Regions from separate parts of the Terrabacter sp. 05T424 genome, predicted to be linked through region 3. Evidence: riboswitches for the same ligand, from Rfam matches in the RefSeq annotation. Region 3 holds a riboswitch; each other region holds the start of a gene.
What was found. A riboswitch is a leader RNA that binds a small molecule or an ion and turns the genes downstream of it on or off. The one in region 3 is predicted to bind cyclic di-AMP.
Positions count from the first base shown of each region.

Region 1: linked by a shared signal. The riboswitch ahead of AC1DE0_RS06185 (CHAP domain-containing protein) and the one ahead of AC1DE0_RS12540 (C40 family peptidase) in region 3 are both predicted to bind cyclic di-AMP.
Region 2: linked by a shared signal. The riboswitch ahead of AC1DE0_RS21520 (C40 family peptidase) and the one ahead of AC1DE0_RS12540 (C40 family peptidase) in region 3 are both predicted to bind cyclic di-AMP.

Region 1 is NZ_JBFTLB010000002.1:239,088-249,074, reverse strand. It holds gene AC1DE0_RS06205 (S1C family serine protease) at 1-425, opposite strand, end outside; gene AC1DE0_RS06200 (CHAD domain-containing protein) at 708-1,583, shown strand; gene AC1DE0_RS06195 (N-acetyltransferase family protein) at 1,743-2,279, shown strand; gene AC1DE0_RS06190 (alkene reductase) at 2,468-3,538, opposite strand; gene AC1DE0_RS06185 (CHAP domain-containing protein) at 3,770-4,657, opposite strand; cyclic di-AMP (ydaO/yuaA leader) riboswitch at 4,661-4,850, opposite strand; gene AC1DE0_RS06180 (sortase domain-containing protein) at 5,145-5,966, opposite strand; gene AC1DE0_RS06175 (hypothetical protein) at 5,981-6,772, opposite strand; gene AC1DE0_RS06170 (VOC family protein) at 6,973-7,383, shown strand; gene AC1DE0_RS06165 (alpha-mannosidase) at 7,456-9,987, shown strand, end outside.
Region 2 is NZ_JBFTLB010000016.1:34,250-44,236, forward strand. It holds gene AC1DE0_RS21490 (SpoIIE family protein phosphatase) at 1-50, opposite strand, end outside; gene AC1DE0_RS21495 (hypothetical protein) at 177-1,019, opposite strand; gene AC1DE0_RS21500 (ATP-binding SpoIIE family protein phosphatase) at 1,297-3,417, shown strand; gene AC1DE0_RS21505 (STAS domain-containing protein) at 3,414-3,953, shown strand; gene AC1DE0_RS21510 (zf-HC2 domain-containing protein) at 3,938-5,272, opposite strand; gene AC1DE0_RS21515 (DsbA family oxidoreductase) at 5,495-6,178, opposite strand; gene AC1DE0_RS21520 (C40 family peptidase) at 6,264-7,046, opposite strand; cyclic di-AMP (ydaO/yuaA leader) riboswitch at 7,049-7,219, opposite strand; gene AC1DE0_RS21525 (iron-dependent transcriptional repressor DtxR) at 7,417-8,112, opposite strand; gene AC1DE0_RS21530 (MFS transporter) at 8,142-9,413, opposite strand; gene AC1DE0_RS21535 (hypothetical protein) at 9,492-9,830, opposite strand; gene AC1DE0_RS21540 (hypothetical protein) at 9,834-9,987, shown strand, end outside.
Region 3 is NZ_JBFTLB010000005.1:73,565-83,551, reverse strand. It holds gene AC1DE0_RS12575 (ABC transporter ATP-binding protein) at 1-835, opposite strand, end outside; gene AC1DE0_RS12570 (alpha/beta hydrolase) at 889-1,629, opposite strand; gene dcd (dCTP deaminase) at 1,626-2,204, opposite strand; gene AC1DE0_RS12560 (AAA family ATPase) at 2,285-3,841, shown strand; gene AC1DE0_RS12555 (SMP-30/gluconolactonase/LRE family protein) at 3,921-4,790, opposite strand; gene AC1DE0_RS12550 (hypothetical protein) at 4,790-5,221, opposite strand; tRNA gene AC1DE0_RS12545 (tRNA-Gly) at 5,331-5,401, shown strand; gene AC1DE0_RS12540 (C40 family peptidase) at 5,480-6,064, opposite strand; cyclic di-AMP (ydaO/yuaA leader) riboswitch at 6,067-6,206, opposite strand; gene AC1DE0_RS12535 (FBP domain-containing protein) at 6,590-7,081, shown strand; gene AC1DE0_RS12530 (transglycosylase domain-containing protein) at 7,122-9,179, opposite strand; tRNA gene AC1DE0_RS12525 (tRNA-Gly) at 9,310-9,383, shown strand; gene AC1DE0_RS12520 (hypothetical protein) at 9,465-9,680, opposite strand; gene AC1DE0_RS12515 (acyl-CoA dehydrogenase) at 9,925-9,987, shown strand, end outside.

The sequences.
Region 1 (9,987 bases), on a different contig from region 3:
GCCGGAGTGAGGGTCGCGATGTCGCTCTCGGGCTTGCGGGACGCGACCGTGGCCGGCGAGGTGGTGCCGTCGGAGAACGCGACGGTGATCGCGCTCGCTCCCTGGACGACGTGCAGCGCCGTGAGCACGGTGCCGTCCGCGTTGACGACGATGCCGGCGCCACTGCCCTGCGACCGGGCCCCGGCCGATGTGCCTCGGGTGGTGATGAGGACGAGCGACGGGGCGATCGCGGCGTGCGCGAGCGTCGCGTCGGCCGGAGCGGCCGCCTGGGCCTCGGCCTGCTTCTCGATCCCCTTCTGCACGGTGAGGTCGACGTCGCGCCGGGTGATGGGGGCGGGGCCGGGAGGTCGCGTGACGGCATACGTGGTCAGTGCTGCGGCGACGAGCACGACGACGGCGAGCGTGGCCCACACCCACCGCGGCACGGCGGCGAGCCGGCGGCGCGTCCGCTGCCACGGCCCCTCGGGAGGCTCGGGTTCCGGGCTCGGCCCGGAGCCGGCGAGCGGCGATCCTGGTGGCGCGAACAGCCGCGCGCGCAAAGGTGTCCCGGCGCCAGGGGCGGCGGTGTCGACTGCGGGGGGAGCGGTGACCCGTGCCACCTTTTCGACTGTACGTTTCGATCGGCCCGAGCGGCAGTGGTCAGCCCCGAGTTCACAGGTTCCGCCGAACCGGTGACTCTCGGTCACCCCCACGGGTAGGAATGGCGTATGCCGTCCGCCGCGTCCCTGGTGCGTCAGTGCCTCGCGGAGCAGCGGGAGGCGCTGACACGGGCTGAGGAGGCCCTGCACGCAGGCGAACCCGAGGGTCTGCACGACGTGCGCGTCGCCCTCCGCCGCATCCGCTCGGCGTTCGCGACGTTCCGGCCGGTGTTCGAGCGCACGGTGACCGAGCCGCTGCGCGACGAGCTGCGGTGGGTCTCCCGGTTGCTGGGGCAGGCCCGCGACGTCGAGGTCGTCATCGAGCACACCGAGCTGCTGCTCGCGGCGGCCGAGCCGGTCGGGCTCGACGACGCCGTCAGCGGCCTGCGGGCGCGCCTGCGACTCGACCTCGCCGCCGCGGGTGACGTCGTTGAGGAGACGCTCGCCTCGACGAGGTATGCCGCCATGCTCGCCCTGCTCGACTCGGCCGCCGGCGACCCGCCGTTCACGGCCGGTGCAGACACGAGCGCGAAGAAGTTCGCCCGCAGGCGGGTCGAGCACGACCTCGAGCGGGTCGTGGAGCGGATCGGCCTGGCCCGGGCCACCAGCGACCCCGTCGAGCAGGCCGCCCGGCTGCACGACGTGCGCAAGGCCGCCAAGCGGTTGCGTTACGCGGCCGAGGCGGCCGCACCGGTGGCAGGCTCGCGCATCCGCGAGATCGAGGAGGTCGCCGAGTCGGTCCAGGATGTCATCGGCCTGCACCACGACGCGACGGTCACGCGGTCGAGCCTGCGGCACCTCGCGCTCGACGTCGACAGCGGCGAGGCGGCGGCGTTCCTCATCGGGCACCTCGACGCCGATGAGCAGCGCGCCCTGCGCGACCTCCGGTCACGGGCGATGGATGCCCTGACCGCGCTGGAGAAGCTGGCCCCGGACCGCCGGTGACCCACGCGCTGCCGAGCCGGAACGTCCTGGGTCACGCGTGAGTCCCGTCGTGGTCCCACCTGCCGATCGCTGACGTCGCGTTCTGGGTGCCCCCCAGATCGGTTGCGTCAGGTCCGGGTGGCGCGACGCCCCGTCACGCCGGCACCTAGCATCGGCGCCATGCCCGATCTCCTCGTCCGTGACGCGACCCCCGGCGACGCGGCAGCCTGCGCGGCCGTCTACGCGCCTTACGTCACCGGCACCTCGATCACGTTCGAGACCGAGCCCCCCGACGCCGAGGAGATGGGCCGGCGCATCGGGAAGGCGCAGCGATCACATGCGTTCCTCGTACTGGAGGACGCGGGTGAGGTCGTCGGGTACGCGTACGGCGGGCCGTTCAAGGAGCGCGCCGCGTACCGCTGGTCGTGCGAGGTCTCGGTCTACCTCGCCAGGGACCGCCACGGGCGAGGCGGCGGTCGGCGGCTCTACGAGGAGCTGCTGACCCGACTGACCGCCCGCGGCTACCGGATGGCCGCGGCGGGGATGACTCAACCCAACGAGGCGAGCGGCCGGCTGCACGCGGCGATGGGCTTCGAGACGGTCGGCACCTACCGCGACATCGGCTGGAAGTTCGGCGCGTGGCACGACGTCACCTGGGTGCAGCGCAGACTCGGCGACGCGTTGCCGGCCGGGGAGGATCTGCCCGAGCCGACCTGACCGTCGGAAAGTGGGCACTCGACCTGACTCACCCCGTCGAGTGCGCAGTTCCCGACGCGCGGACCCCGTCGGAAAGTGGGCACTCGACCCAAGTCACCCGTCGAGTGCGCAGTTCCCGACGCCCAGGCCCCGTCGGAAAGTGGGCACTCGACCCGAGTCACCCGTCGAGTGCCCACTTTCCTACGTCGTCAGGGGAGGGCGGGGTAGTCCGTGTAGCCCTCGGCGCCCCCACCGTAGAAGGTCGCCGGGTTCGGCTCGTTGAGCGAGGCACCCTCGCGCCAGCGGCGGGCCAGGTCGGGGTTGGCGAGGAACTCGCGGCCGACCACGACGGCGTCGCCGAGGTCGCGCTCGAGGAGGTCCTCCACCTGGGCCAGGTCGGTCACCGAGGCGAACCCGGTGTTGAGCAGCACCGGGCCGCCGAACCGCTTGCGCAGGTTGCGCACGAGGTCGGACTCCGGGTCGCCGAGGATGCTGAGGTAGGCGAGGCCGAGCGGGGCGATGCCCTCGACGAGCGTCTCGTAGGTCGCGGCCGTCTCGAGCTCGTCCTCCTCGAGGACGCCCTGGATGTTGTGCGCAGGCGAGATGCGGATGCCGACGCGGTCGGCGCCGATGGCCTCCGCGACGGCTGTCGTGATCTCGACGGTGAGGCGCGCGCGGTTCTCGGGCGAGCCGCCGTAGGCGTCGGAGCGCTCGTTGCTCGACGGCGCCAGGAACTGGTGCGGCAGGTAGCCGTTCGCGGCGTGCACCTCGACACCGTCGAGCCCGGCCGCGATCGCCTGCCGGGCCGCGTGGACGAACTCCGCCACGAGCGCAGGGATCTCGTCGGTCTCGAGGGCGCGCGGGACGGCATACGGCTGCTGGCCCGATGGGGTGACGACGGTGCCGGGCGCGGCGATGGCGCTGGGGGCGACGCTCTCGAGCCCACCCTTGTTGTCGGGGTGCGCGACTCGACCCGCGTGCATGAGCTGCACGACGACGTGGCCGCCGCCCTCGTGCACGGCGTCGGCGACGAGGCGCCAGCCCTCGACCTGCTCGTCCGAGTGCATGCCGGGGGTGTCGAGGTAGCCCTGGCCGACGGCACTCGGCTGCGTGCCCTCGGTGATCAGGAGGCCGGCGCTCGCGCGCTGGCCGTAGTACTCGGCGTTGAGCTCGGTCGGCACCTGGCCCTCGCCCGCGCGGTTGCGCGTCAGGGGGGCCATGACGAAGCGCTGGGGGAGGTCCCAGCGGCCGATGCGGATGGTCTCGAAGGCCGTGGACACAGGCCTGCTCCTCACTGTCGGTGAAGTGTCGGGGTGTAGGTGGCGGTGGTGGTCCGCGGCTGCCCACCCGTGTGGGTGGAGCCTTCAACTACCTGGGCGACAAGTCGGACAGCAGGGCCAGCATTCCCCGAGGAGGGCCGGTGTGATGCGTCAGGCACGGCGCGCGGGCATGACGAAGGGGAGGATGCCGCAGCATCCTCCCCTTCGGTACAAGCGCTCAGTCCGCGAGGATCACGGCGCGTAGATGTACTTCATGCCCGGACCGTCGGTCAGGGTGCGGGTGTTGTAGTTGTACGCACCGGCCAGGGCGTTCATCTCGACGATGGTGACCTGGTCGCCGTTGACGGCCGTCACCCAGGCGACGTGGCCGACGCCCGAGGAGCCGTGCACGCCGGGCTGCATGACCAGGATCGAGCGCGTACGCGGCGTGCCCGTCACGGTGTAGCCCGCGTTGGCGGCACCCGAGGCCCACGCCATCGCGTTGCCGGTCCAGCCGCCGGGGTAGTAGCCCTCGGACGCGTGCCACTTGGCGAGCGCGCCCCAGGTGCACTGGCCCGGGGTGGCCCAGTTGTACGACGAGCGCATGCCGGAGGAGGCGCCCGGCACGGAGCCGTTGCTGGTCGACTTGGCGGTCGACGTGGTCGCCGTCAGCGTGCGACGCGTGAGGTCACGCGAGGCGCGCTCGGCGGCGGCCTTGCGCTCGGCGGCAGCCTTCTCGGCAGCGGCCTTGACGGCAGCAGCCTTGACCGCAGCAGCCTTGGTCGCGGCGCGCTGCGTCTTGACCTGGATGTCCTCGATGACGCGCGGCTTGGGGGCCGCGGCGGGCTGGGTGACCGTCTTCTGGGCAACCGGCGCGTAGCCGATCTTCGAGAGGGCGGTCGAGGCGGCGGGGACGGCGCCGGTGGTCGGGCCGACCGCGGCAGCGCCGGCGGTGGTGGCGGACAGGGGCTCGGCACTCGCGGGGTTCGCGAAGGTGGCCACGAGGCCGCCAGTGGCTGCGACGAAGGCCGCACCCTTCATGGCGGGCTGTGCCGTCTCACGCGCGAGGAGCTTGAGCTCGTTGAGGGGGTTGTGACGGCCTGGCGCACGGTGGCGGCCGCGGATGATCTCGTTGTTCACGCTTGTACCTCTCCGCGCCTACGAAGTTAGCTGTCGGGTTCGGGCGGAAAGGTGCCCGGCTCTCCCCCGGTTCGCGACAGGTCGCGATCCGGGCGAGTACTTCACCCCAAGGACGTCCGGAGTCGTGGCGCCGGACGCCCGGAGAAACGTGTGGTTCCTCCGCTCCCGTCACAAGGTTTGCTCTCGCTCGAGAGGCGGTGACAGGACTAGGCGGTCCACCTCGCGAGCGCCCGACCAGGTGGCCGGACTCCCGGAAGAGTAGACGACGGGACTGGCAAAAGTCACGCTGAGGTAACGGACACGCGCCAGAAAGGTCGTTGACGGTCCGTTTTGCGACGATTTACCTGCGTCATACCTTTAGGTCCTTGTGACGGGAGTCACATGGCAGGTGCTGACTCTGCCGTGACGTCGGCGCGACCTGCTGGACGTACCCGCAGCGGGCAGCTGAGCCACCACGTCGGGGTCGGCGACGACCCCGACGGGCGCGTCAGGCGCCGCTCGCCAGGTGGCCGAAGACGATGACGTTGTCGCGGTACTCGTTGCGGCTGTCGGTCGGACCACCGCAGGTGACGAGGCGGATCTCGGCGCGGCGGAAGTCGCTCTTGTAGACCAGGTCGGTCGGGAACTGTGACTTCCGGTAGGCCGCGACGCGGTCGACGGTGAAGGTCAGGTGCGAGCCGTCCTGTCGCGAGACCCTGACGACGTCGCCGGCCCTGACCCTGCCGAGCTCGTGGAAGATGCCCGGCACGCCGGAGGGTGTGTCGACGTGCGCGGCGATGACCGAGGGGCCGAGCTGGCCCGGTGTCGGCCCGGCGTCGTAGAGGCCGACCTCCTGGGCCGTGCCGGGAACCGAGATGGTGCCGTCGCGCTGGATGTGGAGCGGGACGAAGGTCCTCGAGCTCACCCCGATCGAGGGGATCTCGAGCGACGTCGGCTCCGACGCGTCGAGAAACCGCCCGAACGCAGCGCCGGGGTCCGACGTGGGCGGCGAGGCAATTGTCGTCCTCGCAGGTCCTGGGCCGGTCGTCGTCGAGGTCGTCGCCGGGGCCGCTGGGCCAGGGGTCGCTGGTGCCGGGGCCGCTGCGGGCGGCGGGGTCGCAGGGCTCCCCGACGGGCCGCGGAGTCCGATGACGAGCGCGACGACGCCCACGACGAGCAGCACGGCTGTTGCGACCAGGGCCGCCGCGACACCGGTGGTGACGCGACGGCCCGGCTGCGACGGCATACGGCCCGGCTGGCTCGGTCGGCTCGGTTGGCTCGGTCGGCTCGGTTGGTCCGACTGGCCCGAGGTGCCCGACTGCTCCGCCATGGGACGTCTTTCGCTCAGCCGCGCGACCGTGCGGCGCGGCGGGCGGCGAAGGCGCCGGAGCCGGCTGCAGCGAGCAGCGCACCGCCGCCGAGGAGGAGCATCGAGTCGTTGGTGCTGGTCTTGAGGCCGTCGGCGCTCGTGCCGCCGCCGGTGTGCATGCCGCCGGCCGGTGCGGTGTGGAGCGCCCCGCAGAGCGCCGGGTCGGTGGCCTCGGTGGGAAGCTTCGGGTCGAGGTCGCTCTTCGTGGTGCCGGAGTACTTGCCGTCGTGGTTGTGGTCGACGCCGTGGATGACGACGACGGACTGGCCCTTGGCGATGGCCTCGGCGACGCCGCTGGAGACCTTGATGCTGCCGCGCTCGTAGCTGATCCTGCCGCCGGGGGCGGTGGAGAACCGGTCGATGGCGAGGGCGCTCTTGGGGCTGGTGTCGCCGGTCTTGGTCAGCGACACGACGACGTCGCCGTATGCCGGCCCGCCCTCGGTCGTGTTGAGGTGGCCGTTGTTGTCGGTGTCGTCGGCCAGGGTCGGGCACTCGTGGCGGGCCGCGGCGGCGAAGTGGATGTGCGCGGCGTGGGGGTTGTCGGGCAGCAGCCCGCGCGCGGCCATGGTCACGGTGATCATGTCGCCCTCGACCTCGACCATGGCGGTGCCGCTGCCCTTGACCTCACTGCCCGCGACGGGCTTGAGGTTGGCGCTGACCCAGCCGTCGGCGGCGAACGCCGGTCCGATCGTGAGGGCCATGGCCGCGGCGGCCGCGAGGCTGGCGCCGGCGATTCGAGTCGTCGTGCGAGTGGTGGTGCTGCGCATCTGTTCTTCCTCCTTGACGAGGAGACAAAGCCGTCCAGCCTGCTCTTTCTCAGACGGGGTCGTCGTCGACCATCTCCGGGGTGGGGTTCGCCGTGCCGCGCCGACTGGATTGGGGGTCCAGTGAACTTTCTGTGCCGTCACGCTCCACACGGACCGTCGGCGGGCTTGACTGGCAAGGAGCGGGCGCGACCCTGCGCCCCATGGAGGAAGGACCCATCGTGCTCGAGAGCTCCAAGGCCTTCGGCGGCTTCTCCGTCGACGACATCCCGGCCGCCCGGGCGTTCTACGCCGACACGCTGGGCCTCACGGTGACCGAGGCAAACGGCATGCTCACGCTCCACCTCGCGGGCGACCGGCCGGTCATCGTCTACCCCAAGCCGAACCACGCCCCCGCGACCTTCACGATCCTCAACTTCCCTGTCGCCGACGTCGAGGCGACCGTCGACGAGCTGACGGCGCGGGGCGTGACGTTCGAGAAGTACGAGGGGACTCCGACCGAGACCGACGAGAAGGGCGTCTTCCGCAAGGGCGGGCCGCTCATCGCGTGGTTCACCGACCCGGCCGGCAACGTCCTCTCGGTCATCGACTCGTCGCCTCCTGACGCGGCCTGACGCCGTCCTGACGCCGTCCTAAGGCCGTCCTGACGTCGGGCGGCCCCGGCGGCGCGTGGCTAGGGTCGGGGGGTGTTCGACGACAGCGCCCACGTCCTGCGCCGCGCCCGCCGTGTGCTCGCCGAGCACGTGACACCTGCGGTGCACCGAGACCGTATGCCGCTCGCGACGTCCGCGTGGCACGTGCCCGGCGAGCCGGTGCCCGTCGCAGACGCGCTGGGCGTGGCCGCCGACGGAGGCTTCGAGCCGGTCGGGCCGGGCACGCCGTGGGGTGAGCCGTGGTCGACGTGGTGGTTCGAGATCACCGGCTCGGTGCCGGAGGCCTTCGTCGGGGAGTGCGTGGAGGTCGTCGTCGACCTCGGTTTCCGGGGTGAGGGGCCGGGCTTCCAGGCCGAGGGGCTGCTCCACGACGCGGACGGCACGCCCCTCAAGGGGATCCACCCGATGAACCGCTGGTTCCGGGTGTCACCGGAGGCCGCCGGTGGCGAGCCGGTGCGGCTCTACCTCGAGGCCGCCGGCAACCCCGCCGTCATGGAGCACGGGTTCCGGCCGACCGGGCTCGGCGAGGTCGCGACCGCCGGTGCCGAGCCGCGCTACGTTCTCGGTCGCATCGACGTCGCCGTCTTCGAGCCAGAGGTCTTCGGCCTGGCAATGGACCTCGACGTGCTCGTGGACCTCGCGACCGAGCTGCCCGAACGCGACGCCCGGCGGCTCGAGGTGACGGCCGCGCTCGACGACGCGCTCGCGGTGCTCGACGTCCACGACGTGCGCGGCACCGCAGTGGCGGCCCGCTCGGCGCTCGCCGAGGTGCTGGCGGCCCCCGCGGTCACCAGCGCGCAACGGCTCACGGCCGTGGGCCACGCACACATCGACTCCGCCTGGCTCTGGCCGGTGCGCGAGACGGTCCGAAAGTGCGCGCGCACCTTCGCCAACGTCACGGCGCTCGCCGTCGACTACCCCGAGCTCGTCTTCGCCTGCTCCTCCGCGCAGCAGTACGCGTGGATGAAGGAGCGCCAGCCGGCGATCTGGCATCGCATCCAGGACGCCGTCGCGGCCGGCACGTGGGAGGCCGTCGGCGGCCAGTGGGTCGAGGCCGACGGTGTCATGCCGAGCGGCGAGTCCCTCGTGCGCCAGCTGCTCCACGGGCAGCGCTTCTTCGAGCGAGAGCTCGGGGTCCGGTGCCGCGGCGTGTGGCTGCCCGACTCGTTCGGCTACTCGGCGGCATACCCCCAGATCGCCCGCCTCGCGGGCGCAGAGTGGTTCCTCACCCAGAAGCTCAGCTGGAACGACACCAACACCTTCCCGCACCACACCTTCTGGTGGGAGGGCATCGACGGCACCCGCGTCCTCACGCACTTCCCGCCCGCCGACACCTACGAGAGCAAGCTCGGCGGCGCCGACCTGCACCGATCCGCGCGGCAGCACCTCGACAAGGGCCGCTCGCGAAGGGCCCTCATCCCGTTCGGCTTCGGCGACGGTGGCGGCGGGCCCGAGCGCGAGATGCTCGAACGGGCCCGGCGGATGCGGTCGCTCGAGGGGTCACCCTCCATCGAGGTCGGCACCGCGCAGTCGTTCTTCGACGGCGTGCGTGAGGAGTATGCCGAGGCGGCGCCCACGTGGTCGGGCGAGCTCTACCTCGAGCTGCACCGCGGCACCCTCACGAGCCAGCGTGCGATGAAGGTCGGCAACCGCGGCTGCGAGGCGCTGCTGCGCCAGGCGGAGCTGGTGTGGACGATCGTCGCCGTGCACGGCTTGGGGGAGTGGCCCGCCGAGCGCCTCCGCCTCGTGTGGGAGCGACTGCTGCTCCTGCAGTTCCACGACATCCTGCCCGGCAGTGCGATCTCCTGGGTGCACCGCGAGGCGAGGGACGACTTCGAGCGCCTCACCACCGAGCTGCGGGCACTCGTGGGCGAAGGGCTCGAGCTGCTCGGCGGCGGCCTGTTCAACGCCGGCCCGTTCGGGCGGCGCGAGGTCGTCGACGGAGCGGAGGGGCCGGTGCTCGTCGACGTGCCGGCGCTGGCAGTGGGTGGGTCGAGGGTCGAGCGACCCTCGAACCCGGTGACCGTGGACGGACTGACGGTCACCAACGGTCTTGTCTCCGTGACGATCTCACCTGACGGGTCGGTCGAGCGCATGGTCGACCATCGGCACGACGACCGCGAGGTGCTGCCGGCAGGTGCTCGCGCTGCCGAGCTGCGGCTGCACCCCGACGTCCCCGCGATGTGGGACGCGTGGGACATCGACAAGCCGCACAGCCACACCTGGACCTCGCCCGTCGACACCGTCGTCGAGGTCCTTGAGAACGGCCCGCTGCGAGCCGTCGTCGAGGCACGCGGAAGGGTCGGACGCTCGGCGTTCGTGCAGCGCACGACGGTCACCGCCGACTCCCCGCGGGTGGACGTCGAGGTGCGGGTCGACTGGCGCGAGCGTGAGCGGGCTTTGGCGGCATACGTCCCCGTCTCGGTGCTCGCCCCGCACAGCAGCGCCGACATCCAGTTCGGGCACCTGCGCCGGGCGACCCACGAGAACACGTCGTGGGAGTCCGCGCGCCACGAGATGGTCGCCCACCGCTGGCTGCACGTCGGCGAGGAGGGCTGGGGCGTC
Region 2 (9,987 bases), on a different contig from region 3:
GCAGCCACCAGTCGGGGCTGGAACTCCGGGTGCGGGTGCGGCGACGACACGAGCCAACGCTAAGCGCGGTCCGACGCGCGTGCGGACCACTTGGGAAAACTCATCGACGCACGTTCCGCGCAGGGCGCGGAAGTGCGTCGACCGGATGCGACACTCGAGCGGCCCGACCCCCTGCGTCAGACCGGGCCGCCCGAGCGGGCCATGAACAGCGGGGCGCGCCGCGCGAGCAGCCACCACGGCACGAGCCCCACTGCCGCGAGCACCAGGAAGGGCGCCACCAATGCGGTGGACACCACGGTTGATGCGGGGTCCGCCAGCGCGCCGAACCACTGGTCGACCGCGATGCTGACCCCCTCGATGACCCACATGCCGAGAAGCGCAGTGACCACGACACCTCCGCGCGCCTCTCGCCGCCACAGCCAGAGGGCGGCCACGGCCGCGAGCGGGAGCCAGACGGCGAGGTCCTGGACGTAGATGGCGTTGGTCTCCACCCCGGTCCCCTCGAGCATGGGGGTCGGGTAGGCACCGAGCGACGGGACGATGCGCGCCAGCCAGGCGATCGCGTTGAGGCCGGCGACCACCCAGACGTATGCCGCCACGCCGCGCACCGGTGCCCGCTCCACCACGCCCTGCCCGACCGCCCAGACCTCGCACGAGGCGCGCAGGTGCCCGACTGCCCACAGCGCCAGGCCCAGCAGCGCCACGTACAGGAGGAAGGCCGCGTTGAACGGGGTGAGGAACAAGAAGAGCACCGCGTTGTACACGACGTACAGCAGGGCGCCGAGGGCAGCGAGCAGGGCCGGCCCCGATCCGCGAGCGGCCTTCCACCACGACCCGACAAAGACGGGCAGGGCGACGACCAACAGCACCAATGCGGTGCCCCTCGCCGACCCCTGCATCGCATCCGGCCCGTGGAGCAGACCGGGGTCGGCGAAGGTCCAGACTCCGGCAGCGGCCCCCGCCGCCGCCGTGGCCACGGACAGGCTGCGCGCCGTCCCCAACGCGTCGCGACTGGCCATGACCCCTCCTCTACTACATATAGTAGTAGAGGAGGGGTCATGGCGACCCACAACACCGGCGGACGTGACCCATCGCACTCGTGGCGGCCCGTGGCCGGGGCCGTGGACCCGTCCGGACCCGGGCAGTGTGCGCGAAACTCTCGTCACGGGAGCCGCGTTTCCCTAGGCTCGCTGCCATGGGGACGCGCGGGCGCTTGGGTGGCGTCCGACAATGACGGCGGGCGTGGGGACGGCTGAGTCCTCGGGCACCGTCAGCGCGCTCTCGGAGAGGGTGGCGGTGCGCCGGTTCTTGGTCCTCGGGACCGTCGGCGTCGCCTACTACTACGGCGGAAAACTCGGGCTCGAGCTCTCGCTGGTCGGCAACGACGTCACACCCCTCTGGCCCCCCACCGGCATCGCCGTGGCGGCCCTGCTCGTCTTCGGCCGCTCGTACTGGCCTGCGATCGCGGTGGCGGCCCTCGCCGTCAACCTCCCGATCAGCGCCACCGTCGTCACAGCCCTGGCCACCGCCGTCGGCAACACCCTGGCGCCGGTCGTCGCCGTGACCCTGCTGCATCGGGTCGGCTTCCGCCGAGAGCTCGACCGCCAGCGTGACGCGATCGCGATCGTGTTCATCGGAGCCCTCGCGAGCATGCTCGTCAGCGCCACCATCGGATCTCTGGTGCTGCTCGGGTCCGGCTCGATCCAGGCGGGCCAGCTGCCGACCGCGTTCGCGGTCTGGTGGACCGGCGACGCCATGGGCGTGCTGGCCTTCACCCCGTTCCTGCTGTGCCTGCCCCTCTTCTGGGAGCAGCGGCGGTGGCCCCTGCGCCAGTGGCTGGAGGGCGCCGTGATCCTCGTCGCCGTCGCGCTGACCCTCTCCTGGACGGTCTTCCAGATGCGCATCCTCTTCGTGGCGCTGCCCCTCCTCGGGTGGGCGGCATGGCGCCTGCAGCTGCGCGGCGCGGCACCCGCTGCCCTCATCGCCACCCTCGCCGCGACCTGGGCGGCGGCCAGCGAGCGTGGCCCTTTCGCGGGAACCAGCCGCCTCGAGCAGATGGTCACGCTGCAGGCCTTCAACGCGTCGGTCGCCCTGACCACCTTCTTCCTTGCCGCCCTCGTCAGCGAACGGACCAAGGCCGCGGCCGACCTCGCTGTCGCCGCGACCGAGCTCGAGCACCGCGTCGAGACGCGCACGGCGCAGCTGTCCGCCGCCAACCTGCGCCTCGTGCAGGAGATCCACGAACGCTCCGAAGCCCAGGAGCTGCTCAGCCACGAGGAGGCGCGGGCCCAGCGGGAGCACCAGATCGCCGAAACGCTGCAGCGCAGCCTCCTGCCCGACCGGCTGCCCGACGTGCCCGGCGTGGCGCTCGCTGCCCGCTACGTCCCCGCGACCGCGGACGTGCAGGTGGGCGGCGACTGGTACGACGTCGTCCAGCTGCCCCAGGGCCTCATCGGGCTCGCGATCGGCGATGTCGCCGGCCACGGCCTGCAGGCGGCCGCGACGATGGTGCAGGTGCGGATGGCCCTACGCGCGTACGCCCTCCAGGACCCTTCGCCACCCGCCGTCATGCACGGCGTGCACCAGCTCGTCGCGCAGCTCCCCGTCCCCGAGATGGTCACGCTCATCTACCTCGTCTTCGACCCCTCCACGCGTGAGCTGCGCTGGACCAACGCCGGCCACCCCCCTGCCCTCGTCGTCGCCGACGGCCACGGCACCTACCTGACCGGGGCGCTAGCCCCGCCGGTCGGGGTCACGCTCGACGGCTCCTTCGTCGAGGAGACCCACGTGCTCCAGGCCGGGGCGACATTGCTGCTCTACACCGACGGTCTCGTCGAGCGCCGCGGGGTGTCGCTCACCGTCGGCCTGGACCGGCTCAGCCGCGAGGCCACGGGGGCGCGTCCCTCCCCCGCCGACGAGGGAGACCTCGAGCTCCTGTGCGACCGGCTCCTCGTGACCTTCCTCGACGAGGACCACATCCCCGACGACGTCGCCCTGCTGGCGATGCGACCGGCTGTCTCGGTCGAGGGCGAGCTCTCCCTGCGCCTCCCGGCGGAGGCGCGCAACCTCGTGAAGCTGCGCGGTGCCCTCCGCCGGTGGCTGCACGAGTCCGGCGTCCCCGAGAGTGAGGCCAACGAGGTGCTCGTCGCGAGCGGCGAGGCGTGTGCCAACGTCGTCCAGCACGCGTACAGCGGTGCTGACACCGCCGGCCCGCTGGAGCTCATCGCCCGTCTCGCCGGCGACGACCTCGAGGTGCAGGTGCGCGACCGCGGCAACTGGCGCGCGGCCGCCGACCGAGGTGGCGGGTGGGGACTACAGCTCATGCACGCGCTCATGGACGAGGTCGAGGTCGAGCACGCGTCGGCGGGCACGGAGGTCCGGCTCACCCGCCGCGTACGCCTGGGAGCCCGCCCATGAGCGAGCTAGCCCGGGTGCGCACACACCGCGAGGGGTCCACCCAGGTCGTCCGCATCACCGGCGAGGTCGACCTCTCCAACGCGCGTGACGTCATCGATGCCGTGGGCCACGCCGTCCCCGAGGACGTCACCCACATCGTCCTCGACCTCACCGACACGACGTACGTCGACAGCGCCGCCATCGCCACCCTCTTCCGGCTCTCCGAGCGCCTGCGCGACCGCCGTCAGGACCTGCGCCTGGTCGTCCCGAAGACCTCGCCCATCCGCGCCGTCATCGAGCTCACGCGGCTCAGCCACGTGATCCCCGTCGACGATGTCACCCCCTCCGGGCCCCCGCTGTCGCCGGTGTCGCCCGAGTCCCCGGTGTCCGGGGTTCCCCCGCTGCCGTATGCCGCCGTGCCCGAGACCACGACTCCGGCACCGTCCGACCGTGGCGGGGTCGACGGGCACGACGGGCGGGACGGGCGGGACGGGTCGCGCGGCGAGCCGGACCCCGGCCCAGACGGCTGGGACGGCTCGGGTCAGCGCAGGGTGTAGGTGCCCGACGCCGGAAGAACCGAGCCGGCCCGGCCCACGAACGCGGCCACCAGGGCACCCGCCGGCGGGGCATCCGCCACCCTCGTCACCTCGACCACGACACGACCCGCGTGCATCCGCTTCTCGAACAGGGCCGACGGCGTCGAGACGTGCTCGATGGCGCGATGGCCCACGTCGTCGACCACCGAGGTCACGAGCCAGCCCGGGCTCACCGACAGACGCGTGAGGAACGACCCGCGGTCCGCGGGCTCGAAGGTCAGCGTCGTCACGACCACACCGCCGGGCCGGGCCACGACCGGAGGGGGCGGACCCGTAGGGCCGGGCAGAGCCGGCGGTCGGGCGGACGTCGGTGGCCTGCCGGCCACCGAGGACGTACGCGGCGTGGACGGCGCGGCTGCCAGTGCGGTCGTCCGTGCCGTACCGGGCACGGCTCGCACGCTCAACCCCGTGTTGGGTCGCGAGCGGCCGGCCTGGACCCGCCCTGCCTCCCGGTCGCCCGAGACATCCTCGGCCACCGCCACGCCGATGACCGGCCGCAGGCCGGACGCCCCTCTGCCCGAGCCTGCCGGGCCTGGCGCTGCAGCGCCGGAGCCACTCGTCGCGGGCTGGCCGCGCGGGGCCGGCGCTTCGGCCGCCACCGTGCCATCGGGGCCAGGCTCGAGCAGGAAGGGCGTCATCGTCAGCGCCAGCGCCAGCGCCGCGGCCGCCGTCACCAGCACGGCCCCACGAACCGGCACCGACAGCACCCGAGCCTCCAGGGGCGCTCCGGAGCCCGAGGCGCGGGCGGCCTCAACCGCCACGCGGTCGGGCAGGCCCAATGGGGCCGCGGCCCCGGCGGCCACCCCGGCGGCGGGGGCGTCGGTCGTGAACGCTCCCGGCAGCAGGGCGGGGGCGACCCGCAACCGGATCGCACCGTCGACGTCGTCGAGGACGGACGCGGCCGCCCGGCACGGCGCGCACCGCGCGAGGTGCTCGTCGACCTCCGGCCGGTCACGTCCCGGGGGCGAGCCACGCAGGTGGGCTCCGAGCGTCCGGCGGATCGACGCGCAGTCGGGCTCCTCCGCCCTGGCGACGAGCTCGGACAGCAACCCGAGCCGCAGTCGGTCGCGAGCCCGGTCACCCGGGTCGTGCGGGCCCTGCCTCGTCGCTCCACCCCGGGGGACGAGCCGGCGCGAACCCTCGTCGTGCATGACGAGCCGCCAGAGGAGCGCCCGCGATTCGCTCGGCAGCGACCTCCAGGCGGCGAGCACCGCCTCACCCGTCTGGTCGTCGACCGCGCGCGGAGGCTCACCGGCGAGATCGTCGCGCGCCCGTTCCACCATCTCCCGTCCCGAGGTCCACCGGGCTGTGCCCGGCCGCAGTCCGCCAATGGAACCCCCCAGTGCGCGACCTCACGGGGCGGGAAGACCGTCGCGCGAGCAACGCACCTGCTGCATCCTCCACCCCGACCGGGTTCCGTGTCGCCAAGGCTGGCGCGACATGCCAGCAGGTGGACGAATCTCCTTGCGCAATGGGCGGTTTGCGGTTTTTGCCCCAGCTGCTCAAATCGTCTGTGTGGCGACGCCGCGCAGCAGCGCGAGGTAGTCGTCGACGGGACGCGCACCCGACACGGCGGCATACGCGTTGGCCACGACGAAGGGCGTCGAGCTGACGCCCATCGAGCGGGCCTGCTGCTCGTCGGCCCGCACCTCGTCGGCGTACTCGTCGGACGCGAGGACGGCCGAGACGCGCCGCTCGTCGAGACCACACTCGGCGGACAGGCGCTGGAGCACCTCGTGGTCGTCGATCGCGAGCCCCTCGCTGAAGTGCGCCGACTGGAAGCGCTCGACCGCGGCCGAGCGCAGGGCAGGCCCGCCCATCTCGCCGGCCAGCGCACACAGGCGATGGGCGTCGAAGCTGTTGGCCCGCACGGCGCGGTCCCAGTCGAAGTAGAGGTCATCGGCCTCGGCGACCTCGCTCGCCCTGGCGTTCATGAGCCGCCCCGTCTCGCCGTCGCCGCCGTGGCGCACCGACAGGTGCTCGCTGACAGGCACGCCACCGCCCCGCGGGGCCTCGGGATCGAGCTCGAAGGAACGCAGGCGCACCGTGACGTCGTGCGGCCGCTCGAAGGCGGCGACGGCGGCCTCGACGCGCCGCTTGGCCACCCAGGACCAAGGGCAGACCAGGTCGCTCCAGAGCTCGAGCTCGATGAGGGTCGTGGACTCGGCAGCAGGCTGGTCGGTCATCGACTCAGTCAACCATGGCCCCGAAAAGCGTTGTGCCCCCGCCGGAGTCGGCGAGGGCACAACGAACAGAGAGGTCGAGCGAGGCTCAGAAGCGGCCGTAGCCCGAGGGCGCCGTCCAGATCGAGTGGTTGCCGATGACGGTGCCGGGGCGCTGGGCGTCGATCATGCGGCCGGGGCTGACGTAGATGCCCACGTGGTAGGCCGGCGAGCCGAAGAAGACGAGGTCACCCGGCTGCGGGTCGCTGACGCGCGTCGCCGCGGCCTGCTGGGCCGAAGCCGTGCGCGGGATCGAGATGCCCGCCTGGCGGTAGACGTAGGACGTGAAGCCCGAGCAGTCGAAGCCCGACGGCGACGAGCCGCCGTAGACGTAGGGAACGCCGAAGAAGGACTGCGCGATGCCGACGATGCCGGAGGCGCTGGGGATCTTCGCGTTGTTGAGGGCGACCCGAGCGGTCGACCGGGACGCACGGTCGGCGGCGGCTGCGCGAGTGACGGCCTTCTCGGCAGCCTTCTCGGCGGCAGCCTTCTCGGCGGCGGCCTCGGCGCGCTCGCTCTTGACCTTGATGTCCTCGATGACGAGCGGCTTGGACTTGAGGGCCGGCTTGCCGTAGCCGATGGCCGACAGGGCGCTCGACGCCTTGAGGGTGCCCACCTGCGGACCGACCACAGCGGGGCCCGCGGCGGCGCTGTTCACACCGTCTGCGGCGTTCGCCGTGCCGGCGAACGAGGCGACGAGGCCACCCGAGGCGGCGACGATCGCAGCACCCTTGACGGCCGGCTGGGCCGACTCCCTGGCGATCGTCTTGAGCTCCGAGATCGCGTTGAATCGACCGGGGGCGCGGTGGCGCCCGGGAACGTTCTGAGCCACGTTTGACCTCTCGACGCCTACGAGGTGAGCTGTCGGGTTCGGGCTGGAGGTACTTGCCCGGCCTTCACTCGGACCATGTCGGTCCACGGAGGGCTTCACCCCGAGGACGTCTCTCGACGTCCGGAGAAAGTGGTTCCCCCGCTCCTGCCATTGCGGTTCGTCACTGGCCACAGGTCGATGGCAGGACTCGGCGGTCCGACCCGGGGCACTCGCTCGACGGGGAGAGCAAGTGCCGCCACGCTACCCAACCGGCCGGAGGTTGTCACCTCCAGGTCCACAGAATTCGGAGAACTTCCGGCCACCCGGACAAATGTGGCAAGGCATGCCAAGTCACCCCCACCAAAGGGGGCACACCTTGACGTACGGGTCGTCAGGCGGTCTGGCAGTAGACGTGGACCGCGACCTCGTCGGGCAGCGAGACGGCCGTGGAGGGCTCGCCGCCGTCGCGGACCACCATGACCCAGGCACCGTCACGCGCGACGTCCACACGGGCTCCGGGCATGACTCCCGCGCTCGTGAGGAGTCCGAGCGCCTCGGGGTCGACCTGCACGGGCTCACCGATGCGGCGGATCGTCACGCTCGCGGCGCTGTCGCGCACGGCAGTGGTGAGCGGGATCAGTCCGGTGAGGAAGTCCTCGTCCTGGTGCATGCCGAGCTCGTCGAGACCGGGGATCGGGTTGCCGTAGGGCGACTCGAGGCCGTCGCCGATGAGTCCGAGGATCTTGCGCTCCACCTTCTCGGACATCACGTGCTCCCAGCGGCACGCCTCGTCGTGGGCGTACTCCCACTCGAGGCCGATGACGTCGACGAGGAGCCGCTCGGCGAGGCGGTGCTTGCGCATGACGCGGGTCGCGAGCAGCCGACCGTGGTCGGACAGCTCGAGGTGACGGTCGCCGGAGACGGCGACGAGGCCGTCGCGCTCCATCCGGGCCACGGTCTGCGAGACCGTCGGGCCCGAGTGGCCGAGACGCTCGGCGATGCGTGCCCGCAGGGGCACGATGCCCTCTTCCTCGAGCTCGTAGATCGTCCGGAGGTACATCTCGGTGGTGTCGATCAGGTCCGTCACGGTCATACCTTCTCAGAATCCTCGGACGGTCAGTGACCGCCCGTCGCTGTGCCGGTGGAGGTGCCTGCCCTCGAGCCCGGAACCCGTGCCCGAGTCGGGTCGTGCCGAGGCACCCAGACGCGCAGCCATCCCGCCCCCACGACCGCGCCCGCGCCGAGCACGACGGCGGAGGCGCCGAGAGACATGACTGCGCTCAGACCTGACAACGCCAAGGGGCCCGCGGCCCTTCCCAGGTCGGCGCACAGCCGCCAGCCACCGAGGAACTGGGCGCGGCCGTCGGCGGGCGACGCATCGGCGCCCAGCGTCATGATCAGGCCGGCCCCGAGCCCGTTCCCCACACCGAGCACGGTCGCGGCGGCCGTCACGGCGACGAGGCTCGTCGCCAACGGGAGCAGCGCCATCCCGAGGCCCAGCACGAGCATGCTCGGCACGGCTGCCGCCACCCGTCCGTAGCGGTCCATCAGCCAGCCGGACGGATAGAAGAGGGCCATGTCGATGGCGCCGGCGACGCCGAACACGAGCGAGGTCTGCGCCGGCGTGAACCCGACCGACTCGGCCCACAGCGGCACGAGCGCCTCACGGATGGCGCGCGCGCCCGCCACGCACATCGCCCCGGTGCCCAGCGTCAGCAGCACGTGCCGGTGCTGCACCAGCACGGACGCGACGCTCCTCGGGACGCCGGCCGTCGCGACCCGGTGCGCCGAGCCGGTGATGTCGGGAGCCACGAGCACGAGCACGAACGCCGCGATGCTCGCGACCCCGCCGACGGCGTACGCGGACTCGATGCCCCAGCGCGTGATGACGAGGGAGCCGATGAACGGCCCGACGAAGTAGCCGATGCGGTGGACGCCACCGAGGGTCGAGAGCGCGCGGGCGCGCATGGCGACCGGCACCGCTTCGGTCAGGTAGGCCTGCCGCGCCAGCCCGAAGAGCGAGCCTGCGAGCCCGATGACGAGGACGCCGACGAAGAGCATGACGAGGCCGCCCGCGAGCGCCGAGACGACCATGCCTACGGCCTCGACGACGGCTGCGACCAGCAGCGCCCGACGCTCCCCGATGCGGGCGGCGAGGGCCCCGGACGGAAGGTCACCGAGCAGTTGCCCCACGCCCATCATCGCCACGAGCAGAGCCGCGACCCCGACCGAGGCGCCGAGCTCGCGGGCCGACACGGCCACGATCGGAGAGACGGCCCCGGCACCGGTCGACCCCAGGAGCGTGGGGCCGTACGCCGACAGCGCGATCGCACGCAGGCTGCCGGTGCGTTCGCCCCCGCCGTCCCCCTCGCCGCGAATCTCGGTCACGCCACAGGACCCTAACGATCGGGTTACTCGGCTGGCCCGCTCGTCCGGGCGACGGAACGATTGGCGCGTGACCGGGAGTCAGGGGACGAGCAGTCCCGCGGCGGTGGACAAGGCGTTGGCGGCGACGACCGCGAGCGCCAGTGTCGTCGTCTCCTCCCGGCCCCTCACCCGCCACCACCGAGTGAGCAGCGCCGTCTCCACCACGACCACGACGACCTCGGCCGCCACCAGCTGGGCCGACGAGGAGAACCGCGTCGAGACGGCATGCAGCAGCGGTTGCGTGAGCACGTTGACTCCCACGGCCGCAGCCACCGCGCGGCCCCACGCCGCCCACTCCGCGTGGCGCGCGAACCCCACCAGCACCGGGGTCTCGACGGCGATGGTCACGACGAGCGCCTCCCACGCGCGGACGGTCACGGCATGACCGGCGTGTCTGCCGGGACGCAGCGCTGGCGCACCGTGACGCTCCTCGTGCTCGGGGCCGTCGGCGCATCGCTCGCCCTGGCACTCGGCGCGCCCGTCGCGACGGCCGTGATCGGCCTGATCCTCTTTGGCATCCTGCACAACCTGCTCG
Region 3 (9,987 bases):
CGTCGTCGGCGCTGGCCCCGAGCCGGACGGTCGGCTCGTCGGCGAGCGTGAGCTCAGGGGCGGCCTCGAACGACAGGGCGCGGTAGCCGCGGTCGCGGCCGACGAAGCCCGCGACGAAGTCGTCAACGGGGTCGGTGAGCAGCTTGGCCGGCGAGTCCAACTGTGCAAGCACGCCGCCCACGCGCAGCACAGCGACCTGGTCGCCGAGCTTGATGGCCTCGTCGATGTCGTGGGTGACGAAGAGGATCGTCTTGCCGAGCTCGGACTGGAGCCGGAGGAACTCGTTCTGCAGCTGCTCGCGCACGACGGGATCGACGGCGGAGAACGGCTCGTCCATCAGCATGACCGGCGGGTCGGCTGCGAGCGCCCGCGCGACGCCGACCCGCTGCTGCTGGCCGCCCGAGAGCTGGGCCGGGTAGCGACGCGCCATGGCGGGGTCGAGCCCGACGCGCTCGATGAGCTCCATGGCGCGGTCGCGGGCAGTCCTCTTGTCGGTGCCGAGCAGACGGGGCACGGTCGTGACGTTGTCGAGGACGGTGCGGTGGGGAAAGAGACCGGCGTGCTGGATGACGTAGCCGATGCCGCGGCGCAGCTCGGCGACGTCGAAGGACGCCGTGTCGCGCCCGTCGACCGAGATGGTGCCTGCCGTCGGGACGATCATGCGGTTGACCATGCGCAGCGTAGTCGTCTTGCCGCAGCCGGAGGGCCCGACGAGCACGGTGATCTTGCCGGTCGGGGCCTCGAGCGTCAGGTCGTCGACGGCGACAGACCCCTGCCCCCCTTTGCCCCCGGACGAGTCGCCGTAACGCTTGGTCACGCCGTCGAAGCGGATCATGCCCCTCAACGTACCCGCCAGCACCCACGGCGCTGTGAACCTTCGCCTTACGGTCAGATGTCGATCGTGGCCCCGCCCGAGTGCACGATCTGCGCCACGACCGCCCCGATGGGCCCCGAGCGCGGCTCTCCGGAGCCACCGAGCTCGCGCGCGAACGTGGCCGCGACGGTCTCGGTGACGAGCGCGGTCCACAGCGGGGCGCGCACGAGCATGGCGTGGTCGGACCGCGCGACACGCACCAGGGTCGCGTCGAGGCCGTCCGCCTGCATCTTCTCGATGCGTTCACGCGACCGGCGCAGACCGCAGACGATGTCGCGGTCGCCGTGGATCACGACGGTGCGTCGCCCCTCCCCCGGCCACGGGTCGTCGGGCTCGATCCAGGGCGCGAGCCCCACGACGAGCCGCACGTCGTCCTCGTCACCGAGGTGCATGGCGACGCGACCGCCCATCGAGTGGCCGACGAGGGCGATCGGGGTCCCGGGATAGGTCTCCCGCAGCTGTCGCAAGGCGCAGCGGGCGTCGACGACGGGCATGTTCTCCGCGCCGTTCCAGCCGCGCACGCGAAAACGCAAGCGCGCCACGGCGACCGGGCCCGGGATCCTGCGCAGGGCCCGGGCGAACGGCACGAGCCGGGCCACGTTGTGCGACCAGGGGTGGTTGGGCTCGAACCCGTCGACCGCACCACCGTGCAGGACGAGGACCACCGCCCCCGCAGCTGCGGGCTGCGCGTCCCACGAGAGGAAGGCGAGCGGCATACGGGAGTCGGCGCAGGTCGGCCCGGACGTGGCGCTCACACCTGGGTGCGGTGGAAGTTCTTGAAGGAGCGGCTGGCAGTAGGGCCGCGCTGGCCCTGGTAGTGGGAGCCGTATGCCGCTGAGCCGTAAGGGTTCTCGGACGGCGAGCTGAGTCGGAAGAAGCAGAGCTGCCCGATCTTCATGCCGGGGTAGAGCATGATCGGCAGCGTCGCGACGTTGGACAGCTCGAGCGTGACGTGACCGCTGAAGCCGGGGTCGACGAAGCCGGCCGTGGCGTGGGTCAGCAGGCCGAGCCGCCCGAGCGAGCTCTTGCCCTCGACGCGGGCGGCCAGGTCGTCGGGGAGCGTCACGGCCTCGAGCGTCGAGCCCAGCACGAACTCGCCGGGGTGCAGCACGAAGCCCTCATCGCCGGGACCGACCTCGACGAGGCGCGTCAGGTCGGGCTGCTCGGCCGCCGGGTCGATGTAGGGGTACTTGTGGTTGTCGAAGAGCCGGAAGAACTTGTCCAGCCGGACGTCGACGCTCGACGGTTGGACCATCGTCGGGTCCCACGGGTCGAGCACGACCCGCTCGGCGGCGATCTCGGCCCTGATGTCCTTGTCGGAGAGCAGCACGGGTCGAGGCTATAACGCGGTGCGCGAATCACTCTCCCACTCCTGCCCTGTGGACCCCGCGCGCCGCCTATCGTCACGTCATGGACCCCTCGTACGCCGCCTCGAACGATGCCTCGCCCCCGCCGTCCATCGAGCCGCTCCTCGACGACCTCCATCGCGTCGTGCGGGCCGTGCTCGAACGCGTCCCGGGCGACGGGGACGGTCCCCGCCTCGTCGACGTCCTCGCCTCACACCTCGGGGTGCCACCCCGCGCGCTGGCGGTCGTCTCGCAGCCCGTGCCGCCGCACCGGATGGTCGACGCCGACCTGGCCCTCGCCGAGGTGTCGGAGGCCGACCCCGACCGCACGATCGTCGGCATCGCGGGCGACATGCGCCACCACATGTCGCTCGGCGACCTCGTCCAGGGGCTCCACGGGTCGGGGCTGCCGGTCGGGCAGGTCGACTACGACCGCATGCCCACCGGCCCGGGCAAGGACGACCAGCGGCAGGTGGTCACGTCGGGCATCCGACTCTTCCGGTTCGAGGGCGCCCCCGTCGCCGTCCGCCAGCAGGGCGTCAACCGGCAGTTCGGCCGCGAGCTGGGGAGCATCGAGGTGATGGGCGCCGACCGCGACCTCTCCGAGGCCCTCATGGCTCGCGTGCAGCAGCTCATGGACGAGCGGAGCATCCTCCGCGGCCAGGTCATCACGTTCGGCACCGACCCCTACGGCCCGGGCATCGCCGACGTGACGTTCGTGGCACGCCCGACCGTCGACGCAGGCGCCGTGGTGCTGCCGCACGGCCTGCTCGACCGGGTGTCGCACCACGTCATCGGGATGGGCGAGCAGCGCGAGCGGCTCCTCGCCCACGGGCAGCACCTCAAGCGGGGCGTCCTGCTCTACGGCCCGCCCGGCACCGGCAAGACGCACACCGTGCGCCACCTGCTGTCGGCGACGGCCGACACGACGGCGGTCCTGCTGAGCGGCGGCTCGCTGCGTTTCATCCACGACGCCGCCAAGGTGGCCCGGGCGCACCAGCCCGCCATCGTCGTCCTCGAGGACTGCGACCTCGTCGCCGAGGACCGCTCCTTCTCCATGGGCGCCTCACCCCTGCTGTTCGAGGTGCTCGACGCGCTCGACGGCCTCGACGCGGACGTCGACGTGGCCTTCGTGCTGACGACCAACCGCGTCGAGGACCTCGAGGTGGCCCTGTCGCAGCGGCCCGGACGCGTCGACCTCGCGGCCGAGATCCCGCTGCCCGACCTCGAGGGCCGGCTCGAGCTGCTCCACCTCTACGGCGGCCACCTCTTCGGCCACGAGGCCATGTCGGCTGCGGCCGCCCGCTCCGAGGGCACCACGGCATCGTTCACGAAGGAGCTCGTGCGGCGGGCCGTGCTCGCCGCTGCTCTGGCCGACGAGCAGCCTGCCGACGACCACCTCGGTCACGCCCTCGACGAGCTGCTCTCCGACTCGCAGCGGCTCACGCGGAGCCTGCTCGGCGTGGGCTCGGGTGAGCCTGCCGGCGGGGGGCCGGGCGGGCCTGCCGGTGACCCGTCAGGCGGCCCCATGAGCATGCCACCCGGCTTCCCGCACAGACCGGGTCGCGTGGTGTCGACGTTCGGCTACTCCTCCGACGGCGGGACCACCTACTCGGGCTGAGACGTACGCCCACGAGAAGGCATACGTCCTCGGAAGGCCGTGCGTCAGTGTTGCGCCGCGAGCAGCACTGACGCAGCCCTCAACCGGCGAAGGCGCGCACGGGCACACCGGGCACGGCGACGCGCACCCGGAAGAGGGCGCCGGCCTCGGGCTCCGGATCGTCCAGGTTCTCGCGCGACGTCGTGACGTAGAGGTCGCGCAGGTCGTCGCCGCCGAACGCGCACGCCGTCGTGAGCCGGACGGGCAGCTCGACCTCGGCGAGCACGTCACCGGCCGGCGAGTGGCAGCGCACCCGACCGGCGCCGTTGAGCGCGACCCAGACGTTGCCGGCGCTGTCGACGGTGAGGCCGTCGGGGTGGCCGATGTCGTGGGTGACGAAGGGGCGGCGGTTCGTCAGCTCGCCGTCGACGACGTCGAAGACGTCGGTCCGCCCCGTCGGGGTGTCGTCGTAGTAGGCGAGTCGGCCGTCGGGCGAGAGGTCGATGCCGTTGGAGATCGTCACGGCGGGGAGCACGGTGGCGACCGCGCCGTCGGGGTCGACGCGATAGAGGGTGGCGCTGCCGGGCACCCGGTCGTAGCCCATCGTCCCCGCCCACAGCCGTCCGCGACCGTCGACGCCGCCCTCGTTCATGCGGATCGACGGGTCGTCCCAGAGGTCCAACCACGGCTCGGGGATGCCGTCCGGCCCGTCCGCGAGCGACAGCCCGCGCTCGGTCGAGACCACCCAGCCACCTCGCGAGCGAGGGCGCAGGAACGCGGCCACGTCGCCGACGTGCATCCGGTCGACCGAGCCGTCGGCACGCAGCGTCAGGACGTCACCGGCGAGCATGTCGACCCAGCGCAGGCCACCCCACGTGGGCGACCAGACGGGGCCCTCACCGTGGTAGCAGAGCGCGTCGGTGACCTGCTCGGGAGCGCCCTCGACCAGACCGGTCCCGGCCGCATCCATCAGTCCCACCACACGCCGACGTAGTGGTGTCCCTCCGGCACGCCGGGCGCGTCGACCAGCCAGTCAGCGGCTCCCGCCGGGCCACCGCTGGACTCGGTGTCGGCGTCGATCGTCATCGCGTCGACCTCTTCGGGCTGCAGTGTGGTGATGACGGCCACCCCACTGGCGTAAGGCCATTCGTCGTCGGGAAAGTCCTCGAACTCCAGCACGTCGAGCTCGACCCGGACGTCGTGCACCTCAGGGTGCGAGCGCAGGTCGAGCAGGACCTTGCGCACGGTTTCGAGCTGCACGTCCTCGGGCCGGTTGGGTGCGATGCTCCACTCGCAGTCGTTGCCGTCGAAGAACTGCTCGAGGGTCACGGCCACCTGCGCCGTGGCTCCCCCCAGCCCGCGGACGTGGTCGACGAAGGCGGACTGCTTGGTCAGATCCATGACGGTCGTGGGCCCCTGGGGTCGCGGTCAGTGCACTGGCGCGGCGTCGGCTACACTGACGCCGCGTGCCGCCTCGCGAGCCCTTGCGGGGCACCAGCCGGCGGCCCGTGCGAGCGTAGCTCAATGGTAGAGCGCCAGCTTCCCAAGCTGGATACGCGGGTTCGATTCCCGTCGCTCGCTCCGCAGCAGTCACCCGAGACGGGCGCCCCGTCAGCCCCAGCCAGACCCGGCGACGAGCACCGGGCCCGGCACAGCCTCCTAGCGCACCCGACCGGCCACCCACGCGCTGGTCCACAGCTTCGAGAGCTGCACGCGCTGGCCCGGTCGCGGCGAGTGCCAGACCTTGCCGCTGCCGGCGTACACCCCGACGTGGTAGGCGCGTCCGGCCCGCATGAAGAAGACGAGGTCCCCGGCCATGATGTTGGACTTGGCCACCCGCACGGTCCTCAGGCGCTGGGCGTTCGCAGTGCGGGGCAGTGCCACGTGCAAACGGGTCCGGTAGACGTAGTAGATGAGGCCGGAGCAGTCGAACGCGTACGGCCCCGCGGCACCCCAGCGGTAGGGCTTGCCCCTCTGAGCGGCCGTGAGGCGAAGTGCCTGGATGCGACGCGGGACGGCCGCCACGGGGGCGGTGGCCACGTTGACCGCCTTCTTCGGTGCTGCCTTCACGTGGGGGGCAGCAGCGGTCGGCGCCGTCGTGGAGGCAGGCGGTGCACCGCCGGTCCCCACGAGGAGGGCGGCGCCGAGCAGCGGGGTGAGGGCGAGGGACTGGAGCGGCAGTCGACGGCCGGGGCGCCGATGGCGTCCGGGGCGTGCAGGGCGTGCAGGACTCGTAGCGGGCATGGTCGGGTTCCTTCCCACGCCTTCGAGGTGAGCTGTCGGGTTCGGGCAGAAGTGGCCCGGCCGCAGGTCGCGGCTTCACCCCGAGGACCGGTCCTAGCCGGCCCAGAATTGGGTCCCCCGCTCCTGTCCGCGTGATGCGCAGCTGCCCCGGCCGGCGGACAGGACTCGGCGTACCGGCGGGCCGGCCGGGGAGGACCCCGGCCGATGAACTGCATCGACGGTCGCAGACGAATGGTTGAACCGTGTAGGTCACGGCTCGATATCGGCAGATGTTGACATGACAAACCGCCCTGAAGGAGGGCGTTTCTGACAGCGGAGCACGAAACCGTCCGAAAACGACTGGACCCGCGACGGGCTTCCGGCACACCATGGTTGCCGCTCCGCACCGGAGTCGTCAGTCGTCGGCGGGAGAGCCCGCGGAGAGGTGGGTGGCCTTCATGGCCTGCTCAGCGGTCACGGACCTGCGTCACCTCACCCACCCCGGCTGACCGGGTCGCCCGGTCCTGCCCGACTGACAGGAACACCGTGAAACCACTGACAGACAATGAGATTCGCACTGCCCTCGTGAACTGCTCGCGCCGCGAGGCGAAGCAGGCGAGCATCCCGGGCAGCCTCGAGACGCTCCCGTGGGAGCAGCTGGACTACTTCGGCTGGGTCGACCGCAGCAACCCCCAGAGGGCGTATGCCGTCGTGCCCGTCGACGACGAGGCGGTCGCCTTCGTCCTGCGGGCGTCGGAGCGGACACGCAAGGCGCGGGCGATGTGCGCCTGGTGCGAGGACGCCTTCGCCACGGCCGACGTGCGGCTGTGGGTCGCGCGACGTGCCGGCGCCGCCGGCCGCGAGGGAAACAGCCTCGGCACCCTCGTCCACGCCGACTTCAGCTGCTCCCAGCACGTGCGCCGCCCGCCGAACGCGATGGAGGGCGGACTCGACGCAGGCTCGCTCGTCGATCGACGCGTCGAGGAGCTCCGGGCGCGCTCGTCCGCCTTCGCGCGTCGGGTCCGCGACGGCTCCTGAGCTGGCGCTGATGCCCTGACGTCAAGGCCCCGGCCCGGCGTCAGGGCATCGGCTCGACCGGCTCCCCCGACAGCACGCCATCCATGATCCGGCGCCAGATCGGGGCGGCGTAGCAGGCACCGGTCATCGACGCGCACGACTTGCCCGCCATCGACACGTTGAACATGTGCCGGGTGGGGTGGACCGGGTTGCCCACCCACACAGCGGTCGTCAGCTGTGGGGTGTAGCCGACGAACCACGACTGCGCGTTGCCGTCGGACGTCCCCGTCTTGCCGGCCGTCGGGCGTCCGGGCAGCTGGTTGAGGATGCCCGAGCCGTGCGTCATGTTGTACTCCAGGTACGTCGTCGCCTCGTCGACCGCGTGTGCGTCGGCCACCCGTCGGCAGGCTGGAGGTGGCGCCCACAGCGTGCGTCCACCCGCCACGACGCTGGTGACGGGGTGGACGTCACAGAGGGTGCCGTGGGCGGCGAGGGCGGCATACGCGTTCGCCATCGTCTGCGGCGAGACGGCCTGTGCGCCGAGCACCACCTGCGGGGGGTAGGTGCCCAACGGCTGGCCGTCGCCGCCGTGGATGCCGAAGGCCGTCATCGTCGAGTGGATCGCGCAGACCCCGATCCGGCTGGCGAGTGCCACGAAGGCGGTGTTCGTCGACTTCGCCGTCGCCTGCTTCAGCGACATGGTGCCGCCCTTCCACGGCTCGTCGTTGTAGACCGACCACGGGCCGCCCACGCCACACGGCTGGGGAAACTGCTTGCTGCTGAAGGTCGCCGGCCGATGGTTGTCCGCGGCCGGCGCGTTCACCGAGGCGTTCGTGCCGAGCCCCTGCTTCATGGCGGTCACGAGGGAGAAGGCCTTGGCCGTCGACCCGAACTGGAAGCCGCCGGAGCCGCCATAGCGCCGGTCGACGGCATAGTCGAGCTCGGTCGCGCCGGGACCCGAGCCGTAGGCCGTGTCCTGGCCGAGGCCGAGCACGGCGCCGGTGCCGGGCTCCGTGACGTACGCGGCTGCCGCCACACCGAGCGTGTTCTGCTCCGGGGCCACCGCGCGCAGGGACGCGTCGACGACACGCTGCACCGACGGGTCGAGCGTGGTGCGGATCGTCAGGCCGCCCTGGAAGATCCGGTCGCGCCGGGCCTGCTGGGTCGGACCGAGTGCGGGCTGCCCCTCGAGCCACGCGATGACGAACGAGCAGAAGTAGGGGTCGGGGGACGCGTCGCACGTCGCCGGCTGATGGGTGACATCGAGGTCTCGCGCCAGGGGCCGCTTCACGGCCGCCGCATACGATGTCGGGCTCAGCTCGCCGAGCGCCTTCATGCGCGCCAGCACCACGTTGCGTCGGGCCTGCGCCGCCTTCGGATGGTGCACCGGGTCGCTCGTGCTCGGGCTCTGCACGAGACCGGCGAGGGTCGCGGCCTCGGTGAGGGTGAGCTCACTCGCGTGCACGCCGAAGTAGTGCCGGGCGGCTGCCTCGACGCCGTAGGCCCCGTCTCCGTAGTACGCGAGGTTGAGGTAGCCCTGCAGGATCTCGCCCTTGCTCCATGACCGCTCGAGCGCGACCGCGTAGCGCAGGTCGACGAGCTTGCGCGGGATCGTCTTCGCGATGGCGGCCCGGGCCGCCGCGTCCTGGCCGTCTCGCAGCGCCTGCGCCTGCAGCGACAGCTTGACGAACTGCTGGGTGAGCGTCGACGCACCCTCGGTCGCCTGCCCGGTGCGCAGGTCCGCGAGGACTGCACGGGTGAGCCCCTGGGGGTCGATGGCCCCGTGCTCGTAGAAGCGGCTGTCCTCGATCGCCACCTGGGCGACCCGCATGACCGGCGCGACCTGCGAGAGGGGCACCACCACGCGGTCCTCGTCCTGCGGCGTCGCGATGAGCGATCCGTCGGCGGCCAGGATCCGCGAGCCCTGCGCGAGCTGCGCCATGGTGAAGGTGCTCGGCAGGGCCATGAACGCGTCGGCGCCGGCGGCCGACAGCCCGCCGAGGGCAGCCAGTGCGGGCGTCCACAGACCGGCAGCCAGCACCCCGACCGACACCGCGGCCGCCACGAAGGCGGCAAGCGTGCGGGCCGTTCGTCCGAGGTCGCGGCGTCGTCCGGTCACGGACCACGATAGGCGCGCGACGCCGACGGCTCGCTGCGTGTCGGCTGGGAGCTGGCTGCGAGCGGAGGTATGCCACCGGCGTGGCCGTTTGGACGACGACGCCCGACTGTTGCTACGGTTGCGACGCCTCGCAGGCGTAGTTCAGTAGCAGAACAGCCCTCTTCCAGGGGGAAGACGTACGTGCAATTCGTGCCGCCTGCTCCAACGCGAAGGGCCCGGTCCTCCACGGACCGGGCCCTCCTGCATGTCCGGGCGAGGGCGTATGCCGCGTGCCCGGCGAGATGGTCAGCGCTCGTTGCCCCGCTTGTAGTTGCCGGTCGCCCGGGCGAGGGCGTGCTGGATCGCGTTCTCGTCTCCTCCGTCGGGCACCCGGTCGAGACGGCGGGCCGGGCCCCCGGCGACGACTGAGACGAGCCGCCCGCCTCGCGACACTCGCACCTCGCCCGAGGCGGTGCGCTGCCAGTGGAAGGGTTCATCGCGGAGTCGGTTGCGGGCGTCCATGGCCCCATCCCAGCGGCTGGGGCGCGCCGGAGCGAGCGGGTTTTCGACTGCACCACCCCGGCGCGTGCCCGCGCACGCGGGCAGCAGCGGGACGGCATACGCAAGCGGGCGAGCGTGGCCCAACCGTGACCTGCTCCCCTTGCGATTCGTTACCGGTCAGTAGCATCATGGAAGTGACCGGCCAGTAACTTGGCGCGCCCGCCGACGCGGACGCACGACGAGCGACAGAACGCGGAGGGTCCCGATGGGCCACTACAAGAGCAATGTGCGCGACCTCGAGTTCAACCTGTTCGAGGTCTTCAACCGT